DNA from 3 places in the Tardiphaga sp. vice304 genome. Region 2 is predicted to be linked to each of the others. Evidence: predicted binding sites of a transcription regulator. Region 2 holds the regulator's gene; each other region holds the start of a gene.

Region 1 (4,097 bases), 800 kb from region 2:
TGGTGGGACCCGACCGGCCAGTGCGGCCGCAACTGCTCGTTCTTCTCCGGCGAGGGCGCCACCGCCTTCTGGACCTTTGCGCCCGCCGCGCTGACGCCGCCGGCGATCCGACCCGTCGCCTATGTCGCCGCCTTCGTGTTCGGGTCGCTGACCAGCGGGTTGCGAATGGCGTTCGGCGGGCACTTCTTCACCGACGTGGCGATTGCCGGGCTGGTGACGTTTCTGGTGATCTGGCTGGCGCATGGCTGGATCTATCGCTGGCCGGCCACCCGCAAGACAGACGCCGAGGCCGAAGCCCGTCTGACCCGCTTTGCCTGGCCGGGCTATCGCTGGCGCCGGAAACTGTTGAGCGGCCAGGACGTTGGCCCGGCGCCCGAGCCTGATACGGCCCACCGCCATTAAACGGGTGCCCGTCCGCGGGAAGTTTGATAGCACAGCCCCCATGCAACCGAAATTGCCCCGATTGGACGTTCGATGACCACGATTCTGAAGAGCCTGCCCCAGGGAAAAAACGTCGGCATCGCGTTTTCCGGCGGGCTGGACACGTCAGCCGCGCTGCTCTGGATGAAGCAGAAGGGCGCCCGCGTCTTTGCCTATACCGCCAATCTCGGTCAGCCTGACGAGACCGACTACGAGGAGATCCCGCGCAAGGCGATGGAGTTCGGCGCCGAGAAGGCGCGGCTGGTCGATTGTCGCGCGCAACTGGTCCATGAAGGCATCGCCGCCATCCAGGCCGGCGCCTTCCACGTCTCGACCGGCGGCATCGCCTATTTCAACACCACGCCGCTTGGCCGCGCGGTGACCGGCACCATGCTGGTCTCGGCGATGAAGGAGGACGGCGTCAACATCTGGGGCGACGGCTCGACCTACAAGGGCAACGACATCGAGCGGTTCTACCGCTACGGCCTGCTGACCAATCCGGAACTAAAAATCTACAAGCCTTGGCTCGACGACGCGTTCATCGACGAACTCGGCGGCCGTGCCGAGATGTCGGCGTTCATGACCGCGCATGGCTACGCCTACAAGATGTCGGCCGAGAAGGCCTATTCGACCGACAGCAATCTGCTCGGCGCGACGCACGAAGCCAAGGATCTCGAAGATCTCGGCACCGGCATGCAGATCGTCAAGCCGATCATGGGCGTGCCGTTCTGGCGCGACGATTGCGCCGTCAAGGCTGAGCGCGTCGTGGTACGGTTCGTCGAAGGCCAGCCCGTGGCGCTGAACGGCCAGACCTTCGCCGACAGCGTTGCTCTGTTCCTCGAAGCCAATGCGATCGGCGGTCGCCACGGCCTCGGCATGAGCGACCAGATCGAGAACCGCATCATCGAAGCCAAGAGCCGCGGCATCTACGAGGCGCCGGGCATGGCGCTGCTGCACATCGCCTATGAGCGTCTCGTCACCGGCATCCACAACGAGGACACCATCGAGCAGTACCGCATGAGCGGCATGAAGCTTGGCCGGCTGCTGTATCAGGGCCGCTGGTTCGATTCGCAGGCCTTGATGCTGCGCGAGACCGCGCAGCGCTGGGTCGCCCGTGCCATCACCGGCGAAGTCACGCTCGAACTGCGTCGCGGTAACGACTACTCGCTGCTCAACACCGAGAGCCCGAACCTGACCTATGCGCCGGAGCGCCTGAGCATGGAAAAGGTCGAGGACGCCCCGTTCACGCCGGCCGACCGCATCGGCCAGCTCACCATGCGCAACCTCGACATCACCGACACCCGCGCCAAGCTGGACCTCTACGCGAACGCCGGCCTGCTGAGCGCCGGCGCGGGCTCGAACATTCCGAAGCTGGAGAACGACAAGGGCTAAGCGATCGACGAGTTATCAGTCGTCATTGCGAGGTCAGGGAAAGCCTTTGGCTTTCCCCTTAGCGAAGCGACGCGGCAATCCAGTAAGCCACGAGTGAAGACTGGATTGCTTCGTCGCAAGCGCTCCTCGCAATGACAGCTGCGGGGCCCGGGAATCGGCATGCTCGCCGCGAGAATAGGATTGCCGGGATGCCCGACCGTCATTGACGCGTCATCCTGTCGTCGTATTGGATGCCACCTGCCCGTGACGGGCGCCGGGGCACTCATCATGAAAAATTCGGTCACCATCGCACTCGCGCTGGCCCTTTCCAGCGCGCCGGCATTTGCGCAAGCCATTTATCCGATCGACCGCGCCGACATCCTCGCCGGCGCCACCTTCGATTTCAAGGTCGAGTTTCCCGGCCTTGTTGATCCCACCAATATCAAGGTCACCGTCAACGGCGCCGACCACGCGAGCGCCTTCGGCAAGCCCGCGACCTATATCGCGCGCGAGGACGGCAAGGACCAGTCCGCGCTGTTGCTGCGCCAGGTCGCGCTTACAAAGCCCGGCGCCTACACGATCGAGGTCAGCGACGGCAGCACCAGCCGCGCGGTCTCGTGGAACGTCTTTGACACCGGCCCGCGCAAGGCGAAGAACGTCATCCCGTTCATCGGCGACGGAATGTCGCCGGCGCACCGTGTCGGCGCACGATTGCTGTCGAAGGGCATTTCCGAAGGCAAGAGCCTCGGCAGACTGGCGATCGACGACATGCCCTACATGGCATTCGTCGCCACCGCCGGTTCGGATTCGATCATCACCGACTCCGCCAATGCCGCCAGCGCCTATGCCACCGGGCACAAGACCGCGGTCAATGCGATGGGCGTCTATGCCGACCGCACCAGTAATCCGTTCGACGATCCGCGCGTCGAGACCATCACCAGCTTGATCCGACGGCAGCGCGACATGGCGATCGGCATCGTCACCAATACCGAGATCGAGGACGCTACGCCGGCGGCGATGGTCGCGCATACGAGGCGCCGCGCCGCCTATGACCAGATCGTCGAGCAGTTTTTTGCCGCCAAACCCGACGTGCTGCTGGGCGGCGGCGCCGCTAACTTCCTGCCGCAGGCCGAGGCGATCTCGAAGCGCAAGGACGACGTCGACTACATCGCGAAATTCCGCGACTCCGGCTACGCCTATGCCGCCACAGCGACCGAGCTCGACGCGCAGGCCGCGAAGCCCGAGACGCGGAAACTGCTCGGACTGTTCGCGCCCGGCAATATGGACGGGGTACTCGATCGCAAATTTCTCAAGGGCGGCGGCGTGAAGAAATCGCCGGATCAGCCCGATCTGACCGTGCAGCTACAAAGCGCGCTCAACGTGCTGTCGCGCAATGACAACGGCTTCTTCCTGATGGTGGAATCCGGCATGATCGACAAATACGCCCATGCGCTCGACATGGAGCGCGCCGTGTATGACACGATCATGCTCGACAATGCCGTGAAGCTAGCCAAGGACTGGGCCAAAGCGCGCGGCGAGGACACGCTGATCCTGGTGCTGGCCGATCACAACCATCCCAACAGCCTGGTCGGCACCGTCAATGACGACATGGAGACGCTGCCGAACACGCCGCTGCGCGAACGGGTTGGCGTCTATGAGAAGGCCGGCTTCCCGAACTATCCGAAGCCGGATGCCGAGGGCTATCCGTCGCGCGTCGATGTCAGCCGCCGGCTGGCGATTTTCTCCGCCAGCATTCCCGATCATTACGAGACGCTGCGGCCGAAGCTCGACAACCCCAACGAGCCCACGCAGAAGGGCGACGAGCCGGCCACGTTCAAGGCCAACGCCAAATACAAGGACGTGCCCGGCGCGGTGTTGAGGCTCGGCAATCTGCCGGCAATGATGAATGCCAGCGTACATTCCGGCGAAGACGTGATCCTCACCGCGACGGGACCGGGCAGCGACCGCGTGCACGGGTCGATGGACAACACGGAAGTGTTTCGCGTGATCGCCGATGCGCTGGGGCTGGCGGAGAAGAAATAGCCGCTCACGCACGCGATACTCTCCGATGTCATCCCGGACAAGTGAGCCTTGGCGAACGCAGATCCGGGATACATTGACTCCGAGCTCATAGCCAACCCGGGACTACTGCCACAGCACATCACGCGGACAGCGTTTATGGGTCCCGGCTCGCGCTCGCAAAAGCTCGCTTGGCCGGGACGACAGCGGAGAGAACTATCAAAAAAAGTGGCCGGGATTGCTCCCGGCCACTTGCATTTGTGTAGCTACCCTCAGCGTCGCGGCGG
Region 2 (4,097 bases):
CATCTACGAAAACATCGCCTTCGGCGTGCGTCTCTACGAGAAGATCTCGAAGTCGGAGATGGATGGCCGCGTCGAGAAGGCGCTGCGCGGCGGCGCTCTGTGGAACGAGGTCAAGGACAAGCTGAACGCCTCCGGTCTCAGCCTGTCGGGCGGCCAGCAGCAACGCCTGTGCATCGCGCGCACCATTGCGGTCAGGCCCGAGGTGATCCTGTTCGACGAGCCGTGCTCGGCGCTGGATCCGATCTCGACCGCCAAGATCGAGGAATTGATCGACGAGTTGAAGAACGACTACACCATTGCCATCGTCACCCACAACATGCAGCAGGCGGCGCGCGTTTCTGACAGCACCGCCTTCATGTATCTCGGCGAGTTGATCGAATTCGGCCCGACCAACAAGATCTTCACCTCGCCGACAGATCGCCGTACCCAGGATTACATCACCGGCCGGTTCGGCTGACGCGTTGAACGCGGGAGGGATTGATATGGCTTTCGAACACACGACCAAGGCCTTCGACGGCGACCTGCAGGAATTGACCCGGCTGGTCGCTGAAATGGGTGGTCTCGCGGAGCGGCAGATCACCGATTCCGTCGACGCCTTGGTGCGTCGCGACATTCCGCTGGGAATGAAGGTGGCCGCCGCCGACCAGGAAATCGACCAACTGCAGCGCGTCATCGAAGAGCGTGCCGTGCTCACCATTGCCCGGCGTCAGCCGATGGCGGTGGATCTGCGCGAGATCGTTGGCGCGATGCGGGTTGCCACCGATCTGGAGCGGATCGGCGATCTCGCCAAGAACATCGGCAAGCGCGTCAATGCGTTGGACAGCGACTTCCATCCGCTGAAGCTGATCCGCGGCCTCGAACACATGACTGATCTGGTGCGCTCGCAGGTCAAGGCCGTGCTCGATGCCTACGCCGCGCATGATCTGCCGGCGGCGATGGCGGTGTGGAAGGGCGACGAGGAGATCGACGCGATCTGCACCTCGCTGTTCCGCGAACTGCTGACCTACATGATGGAAGATCCGCGCAACATCTCGTTCTGCATCCATCTGATGTTCTGCGCCAAAAACATCGAGCGGATCGGCGATCATGCCACCAACATCGCCGAAACCGTATTCTACATGATTGAGGGCGAAGCGATCCTGGACAAGCGCCCGAAGGGCGATATGACCAATTTCGCCAACGCCCCGGTTTAACGAGAGAGACAAGCCCATGAACGCGCGCATTCTGGTGGTCGAAGACGAAGAAGCGCTGACCACGCTGCTGCGCTACAACCTCGACGCCGAAGGCTACGAGGTCGAGACCGTCGCCCGCGGCGACGACGCCGACACCCGCTTGAAAGAGCGGGTGCCGGATCTGGTGGTGCTGGACTGGATGCTGCCGGGCCTGTCGGGCATCGAATTGTGCCGCCGGCTGCGCGCGCGTCCGGAGACCAAGTCGCTGCCGATCATCATGCTGACGGCGCGCGGCGAGGAAAGCGAACGCGTCCGAGGCCTGGCCACCGGCGCCGACGATTACATCGTCAAGCCGTTCTCGGTGCCGGAGCTGCTGGCCCGCGTGAAGGGCCTGTTGCGCCGTGCCGCGCCGGAGCGGCTGGCGACCGTGCTGTCGTTCGGCGACATAGAGCTCGACCGCGACAAGCGCCGCGTCGTTCGTTCCGGCCGGCCGATCGATCTCGGCCCGACCGAATATCGCCTGCTCGAATTCTTCCTCGAACATCCCGGCCGGGTGTTCAGCCGCGAGCAACTGCTCGACAGCGTGTGGGGCCGCGATATCTATATCGACGAGCGCACCGTCGACGTGCATATCGGCCGTCTGCGCAAGATCCTCAACCCGCGCGGCGAGCAGGATCCGATCCGCACCGTGCGCGGCGCCGGCTACGCGCTGGACGACCGCTTCGCCAGCATCAGCGCCGAACAGGCAAGCTGAGCGAGCAGAGTTCTTAGCGCTCGCTTGCTTGCCATCCCACATCAAATTCTAGCCGCGACCCTCGGTTACCTCTCCCCGGCGGGGAGAGGTAACCGTGCGTCGCGGCTGGGCTAGAGACCGAACGTCGTTTTCGTAAAAAGGTGGTGCGGGAGGTGTTTACTCCGCCGGGCTCGCGATCGCCGGCGCCGTGGCAGCGTACTTGTCCATCGCAAGATAAACACCGCCCGCCACCAGAATCCCGGCCAGCCAGCTCAAATCGGCGCCGCCCAGCAGGTTGATCGAGATCGGTCCCTGCAGCGTCGGCACCAGCCCGTCCTGAAACAGCCATGCGGCGACCAAGCCGACGCCGAAGGCGATCATTCCGCTCCAATTGATATCGCCATAGGCGCTCGTCTGCGGAGACTTGTAGAGTTCGGCGACGTCGATCACGCCCTTCCGCTTCACGAAGAAGTCCGCGAGGATCACGCCGGCATAGGGGCTCATCCACATCAACAGGCTGATCAGCCAGTTGTCGAACGCCTTGGCGAAAGACGGCGCAGAGATGAAGTAGATCGTCACCGCATAGCCGGCGACACCGACGATCAGCGCCAGCGCCGTGCGCGACAGTTTGAGGCCCATGCTCAACGCCGCCAGCGCCGCCGAATAGACGTTGAGGATGTTGCTGGCGATCGGCCCATGCAGAACCATCAAGAGCACCAGCAGCGCGGCAACGCCGCCGAACACCGCGCTGACCATCTTGGCCGGATCGGCATCCAGCGTTACCGACGCGATGGTAGCGCCGAGGACAGCGAGCCACACCGAGGGCACGAACATGCCGATGTAGCTGTACCAGAAGACCTGTCTCGAGGAGATGGTGCGCGGCACGAAGCGCGAATAGTCCGAGGCCCAGGTCACCCACGAGATTCCCCAGCCGACGCCGACGGCGGTCATCAGCAGCGTCAGCATCGCCAGATGCGCGCCGGGCTCCAGCGACGTCTTGAGGCCCCAATTGACGACGCCGGCCTGGCTCCAGGCCAGGATGCTCATCAGCACCATGATCGCCACGGTCGCCGGCACGGTGTACTTCTCGAAGGTACGGATGGCATAGAAGCCATAGATGCCGATCATCACCTGCAGCACCATCACGAGGGTGATGACGAGGAAGTTCGCGGTCCAGGTGTCACTGATGCCGAACTGGGCGAGGATGGCCATCGAGATCTTGGCGGGGAAGTAGGTGTTGACCCCGATCCAGCCCAGCGTCATCAGGAACATCAGCAGGCTCGGCAGATAGGCGCCGCGACGGCCGAAGGCGGCACGGCTCAATACCATCTGGTTGACGCCGGTCTTGTGGCCCATCACCGTGAAGGCGCCGAAGATTGCGCAGCCGATCAGGTTGCCGATCACGATCACGGCGATCGTTTCCAGCAGGCCGAGCTTGAGAATAATGCCGAGCGCGCCGAGCGCCCAGTTCACCGGCGCGATGTTGGCGCCGGCCCAGATCCACATTTGCTGCGGTCCGGTGGAATCCCGGTCGGCGTCGGGAATGGGTTCGATGCTGTGAATGTCGGCCCGCAACTCGGAATTCGTCATGCTCGCCCCCGCTGATGAAAACTACCGGCGAAAGCGATCAGCAAGAACTGTACCAGAGTAGCGCATGCGTCTGATCAGGAAATGAGCGATCGGTTCAACACGCCGAGCGTGCATCGAACTGTGTGCTGTTTGCCAAGCAAGCTGCCCATCTTGTAGCCACGCCTTGCGTCGAATCGGTCCAAGCGAGCGTTGCAGAGTTCAGTGGTCGCTCGTCCCGTCGCTGCCGTCAGTCGCTTGCTCTGCGACTATTCGCTGCATCATCGCGATGAAGACGGCCTGTTCCTTCCTGCTTAGCCGGCCGAGCGTGGCGCGATGGGCGTCGCGCGCCGGCGTTTCCAGGCGGGCGAGCAGGGCGGCGCCCGATGGCGTCAGCCGGCACAGTTGGGCGCGTCGGTCATTGCCGTCGATCGTGCGTTCCACGAGCCCGCGCGCGGCCAGTCGCTTCAGTGCGCCCGTCGTGGTGGTGCGATCCTGAGCAATATCTGCAGCCAAAGTAGTCTGGTCTGCCGCGCCGCGCCCTGCAAGCGCCGACAGCAGGCTGTATTGCAGCGGCGTCACGTCGAAGCTGGCGCAGGCCTGCTGAAACAGCGCGACGTGGATCT
Region 3 (4,097 bases), 2.2 Mb from region 2:
CGGAGCGATCCAGTCCGTAAATTTCGAGGTAGCGATCGTTGCAGAACACCACGCGCTTCTGCGCGTCCACCATCACGATGCCCTGGCCCAGATGGTTGAGGGCCGAGCCGATGAAGGCATTGCGCCGCCGCTCCTGGCTCCGGACATCACGCAGCGCCGCGATGCCCCACAGCACCAGCGCGGCCATGAAAGCCAGCGTCACAATGCCGCCGATGAGGACTTCCCAGACCATCTGCGGTTCGCCCCCTCCGGCGTTCGCTGCCGGCACCGCGGCCAACTGCGCGCGGGCGGTTCCGCCGGCAGCGGCTGCGAGCAGACACGCCGGTGCGAGGGCGAAAAACAACGCCTTGCCGCCCGTCCATTCCATCTTGCCAGCCATTCCGCACCCGCGTATTCGGAAGATTAGTGTTTAATGGAAGGTATTTGGATCAGGTAAACGAGCCTCGGCTACAACACGAGATGGTGCAAGATCGAACTGCAATCCAATGCGATGCTTAATTCATTGCTAAGTTCCGCTTGAATTGGCCCGCCGCACCCTGGCGATTTCTGCGATGAATGACCGGATGGTACATGGACAGAGTTGAATGCGTCGTGATCGGCGCCGGCGTGGTCGGGCTCGCCATTGCCCGGCAACTGGCGCAGGCTGGCCGCGAAGTGATCGTGCTGGAGGCGCTGGATGCGATCGGCACCGTGACGTCATCGCGCAACAGCGAGGTGATCCATGCGGGTATCTATTACCCCGCCGGCAGCCTGATGGCGCGGCTCTGCGTGCAGGGCAGGCAGGCGATGTATGCCTATTGCCGCGAACGCGGCATCGCGCACCGCAATTCCGGCAAGCTCATTGTCGCCACCCGCCCCGAAGAGATCGCCCGGCTGCAGTCGATCAAGGCGCATGCCGAAGCCAATGGCGTCGATGACCTCGAAATATTATCGCGCGCAGAGGCCAACGCACTGGAGGCCGAACTGGCGTGCGAAGCCGCGCTGCTATCGCCCTCGACGGGAATCATCGACAGCCACGGCTACATGCTGTCGCTGCGCGGCGAGGCGGAGGCGGCCGGGGCGGCGTTTGCGCTGCTGGCGCCACTGCGCCACGGCCGGGTCACGGCGGATGGTTTCGAACTCGATGTCGGCGGTGAAGCGCCGATGCGACTGGCCTGCGCGACGCTGATCAATGCAGCGGGCCTGTCGGCAACCACGATCGCGCGCAGCCTTGAAGGCATGCCGCTCGACCTCATTCCGCCGGCCTATCTCGCGAAGGGCTGCTATTTCAGTTGCAGCACCCGCGCGCCATTCTCGCATCTGATCTATCCGGTCCCGGAACCCGGTGGCCTCGGTGTGCATCTGACGCTCGATCTTGCCGGCCAGGCGCGGTTCGGCCCCGATGTGGAATGGGTCGACCGGATCGACTACACGGTGGATCCCGCGCGCGGCGACAAATTCTATCCCGCAATCCGGCGCTATTGGCCAGCACTGCCCGACGGCGCGCTGCTTCCAAGCTATTCCGGCATGCGCCCGAAGATCGTGCCGCCGGCGGTCGCCGTGCAGGACTTCATGATCCAGGGGCCGTCGGCGCATGGCGTACGCGGCCTGGTCAACCTGTTCGGTATCGAATCGCCGGGTCTGACGTCATCGCTGGCGATTGCAAACCATGTCGAAGAGATCGTAAAGGCGGACGCGGCCTAGTCGCGCCGAGCGTGGTACCGAACAGTCGATGATCGATACCCGCGCTGGTGCATCATCGTTGCAGCCCGTTCACCCGGCGCGCACGCCGAACGAACGGGAGCTCAGTGATTAAACGTGGTGAAGAGTCAGTCGGGGGAGTGCGCTAATGCAGCGTGTCGGTCTCGCTCTTGAGACGCGCGATCTGGTCGCGAAGGATCAACTTGCGGCGCTTGAGTTCGACGATCCGCAGATCGTCCGTCGATAGATGCACGAGGGCTTCGTGCAGTTCGGATTCCAGTACCTTGTGTTTGCGTTCGAGTTCGACGAGATGCGCCTGAAGTGCCATTCGAAATCTCCTGGGTAAGGTTGAACCTCGGATTCGGTGGACGATGAAGTCTACATGACAGTGGACATCTGTCGATGGGTCTTGAAAATTGCATTTTCAGATTATCGATCCATATGAAACGAATCGTGACCGGATTACCTCGGATGATCGAGGAACCTGACGCTTGCGCGGTGCGCGTGCACCGGCGATAGTCCGCAGATCGATTTGCACGATCCTGCTCACCAAGCCAGTCAGCCGCCCCCATGAACGACGACGAAGATCGCGCCCTCCCCGCCGAACTGTCCAGACTGCAACAGGAACACCGCGATCTCGACGCGGCCATCGATGCCCTGCATCACTCACCTGCACCGGACCTGCTGCGGCTGCAGCGGTTAAAAAAGCGCAAGCTGCAATTGCGCGATCGCATCTCGTTCATCGAAGACCAGATCACGCCGGACATCATCGCCTGACCAGGCGTCGGGATACCGGAACCCGCGTGAAGCGGAGAGACCGCGGCGTGCATGTCTTGCGCCTGAACATCTAGCGATAGAATTCGCAAGGCGAAGTCCGCAACGTCTGTGCAGGCCGGCACGCACGAATTCGACCATCGGCCATCGCGGCAACCTGATTGACTTCGGAACAAATTGGGAACAAACCTCGGCGTCGCCTGCTGCAGGGAGCCCGCCGATGCCTGATGTTACCTATTATGTCGCGCTGCCGTTCTTGCAGGACGATTCCGGCACTCCCGCCGCGGGCGCTGCGGAAGAATGCCAGAGCGCCTCCGGTGCGATTCGCCGCGCCGAAGTGCTTTCGCGTGCGCCGGGCAGCATCGGCGCGGTTGCCTTCAGCCGCACGGGCGATCCGATGGTGGGCGAGTTCAGCGATGCCCAGGTAATCCGCAAATTTGGCGACGTTCCCGACGACTTCAGCGGACTTTGATCAGGATTTGTGAGCCAGATCGTTCGTTGGCGTCGCTTGGTTTTCCAATACGGACCTGCGGGCTGGTCCATGAGGTGCCGGGATAACGTGCGTCATGAGGGCGCAGTCGAACGCCCAGATGATGGCGTAGCCAACTACACTTCGCAGTCGCCGATACGCCGGACGCCTGATCCGGTTTCAATCCGACCAACCCGCCGCGACGATGGCTTCGCGATAACAAATGCAGCGCGCCACGTCATCCTGCCGCCAGGCTCGCGCGACGTTCATTCTTCCGCGCATACATCGCGCTATCCGCGAGCGCCAAAGCCTCGATGCCTGGCACGTCCGGACCGAGCACGGCTATGCCGGCCGAAGCGCCGGCCGAGACGTGGCTGCCGCCGAACGAAAAGCTGAGCGCGTCGATCGCGGCTTCGAGTTGCAGCGCCTTGGCGAGCGCGTCGGCTTCGCTGAGGTTCCACAGCAGCAACACGAACTCGTCGCCGCCCAGCCGGGCGATCACGTCAGAGGCCCGGACATGGCGGCGCAGCTGGCCTACCACCGCCTTCAGGACTTCGTCGCCGGCGGCGTGGCCAAAGGCGTCGTTGATCGGCTTCAGCCGGTCGACGTCGAGCACGACCAGCGCGCCGTTGGCCCGGTAGCGCGCGATGTAGGCCATCGCGCGGGTCAGTTCGCGGGCGAAGCCGCGGCGGTTGAGGATATCGAGCAGGAAGTCCGTTTCGGCCGAGGCCTGCAGCTCGGCGATCCTGGCCTGCGCCTTTGCCAGTTCCGCCCGGAGCCGGTGCAGCACCAGCGCGGTCACGGGAACCGCCGATTTGGCCGGGGATCGCGGCGTTTTACCGACCCGGACCGGGCGAATAGCCCGCTTCCGCGCGGGTGGGGGTTTCTTTTTCATGGGGTTTGCTACAAGACTTGGGCGTCTTCACCAAGACTGCATCATCTTGACGACGCACCTTGCCTGGCAAGGGGCGACACCTGTATTTCCAGCCTATCTTTCTGGATTCGCGAAAGAAATCACGGAATGCCCGCCGTCACCATCATCATGGGAAGCCAGTCCGACTGGGACACCATGCGCCACGCGGCCGAGACGCTCGAAACGCTCGGCATCGCGTGCGACAAGCAGATCGTCTCCGCACACCGCACCCCCGAGCGGCTGTACAGCTTTGCCAAAGGC

Evidence for each region. The regulator PhoB, encoded in region 2, activates phosphate uptake and scavenging genes when phosphate is short. The targets are predictions, from matches to a motif close to TGTCATNNANCTGTCAT.
Region 1: a site for PhoB is predicted at 2,010-2,026, ahead of FNL56_RS02760 (alkaline phosphatase). Genes of this name have one in related genera too.
Region 3: a site for PhoB is predicted at 2,052-2,068, ahead of FNL56_RS23905 (YdcH family protein). Genes of this name have one in related genera too.

The regions. Positions count from the first base shown of each region.
Region 1 is NZ_CP041402.1:592,127-596,223, reverse strand. Features, by position in the region: gene FNL56_RS02770 (phosphatase PAP2 family protein) at 1-402, shown strand, start outside; gene argG (argininosuccinate synthase) at 475-1,812, shown strand; gene FNL56_RS02760 (alkaline phosphatase) at 2,080-3,834, shown strand; gene FNL56_RS28695 (OmpA family protein) at 4,083-4,097, opposite strand, start outside.
Region 2 is NZ_CP041402.1:1,395,933-1,400,029, forward strand. Features, by position in the region: gene pstB (phosphate ABC transporter ATP-binding protein PstB) at 1-457, shown strand, start outside; gene phoU (phosphate signaling complex protein PhoU) at 483-1,193, shown strand; gene phoB (phosphate regulon transcriptional regulator PhoB) at 1,210-1,926, shown strand; gene FNL56_RS06615 (cytosine permease) at 2,083-3,495, opposite strand; gene FNL56_RS06620 (MarR family winged helix-turn-helix transcriptional regulator) at 3,694-4,097, opposite strand, start outside.
Region 3 is NZ_CP041402.1:5,006,321-5,010,417, forward strand. Features, by position in the region: gene FNL56_RS23895 (sensor domain-containing protein) at 1-379, opposite strand, end outside; gene FNL56_RS23900 (NAD(P)/FAD-dependent oxidoreductase) at 571-1,683, shown strand; gene FNL56_RS23905 (YdcH family protein) at 1,826-2,008, opposite strand; gene FNL56_RS23910 (YdcH family protein) at 2,251-2,457, shown strand; gene FNL56_RS23915 (hypothetical protein) at 2,675-2,926, shown strand; gene FNL56_RS23920 (GGDEF domain-containing protein) at 3,162-3,725, opposite strand; gene purE (5-(carboxyamino)imidazole ribonucleotide mutase) at 3,945-4,097, shown strand, end outside.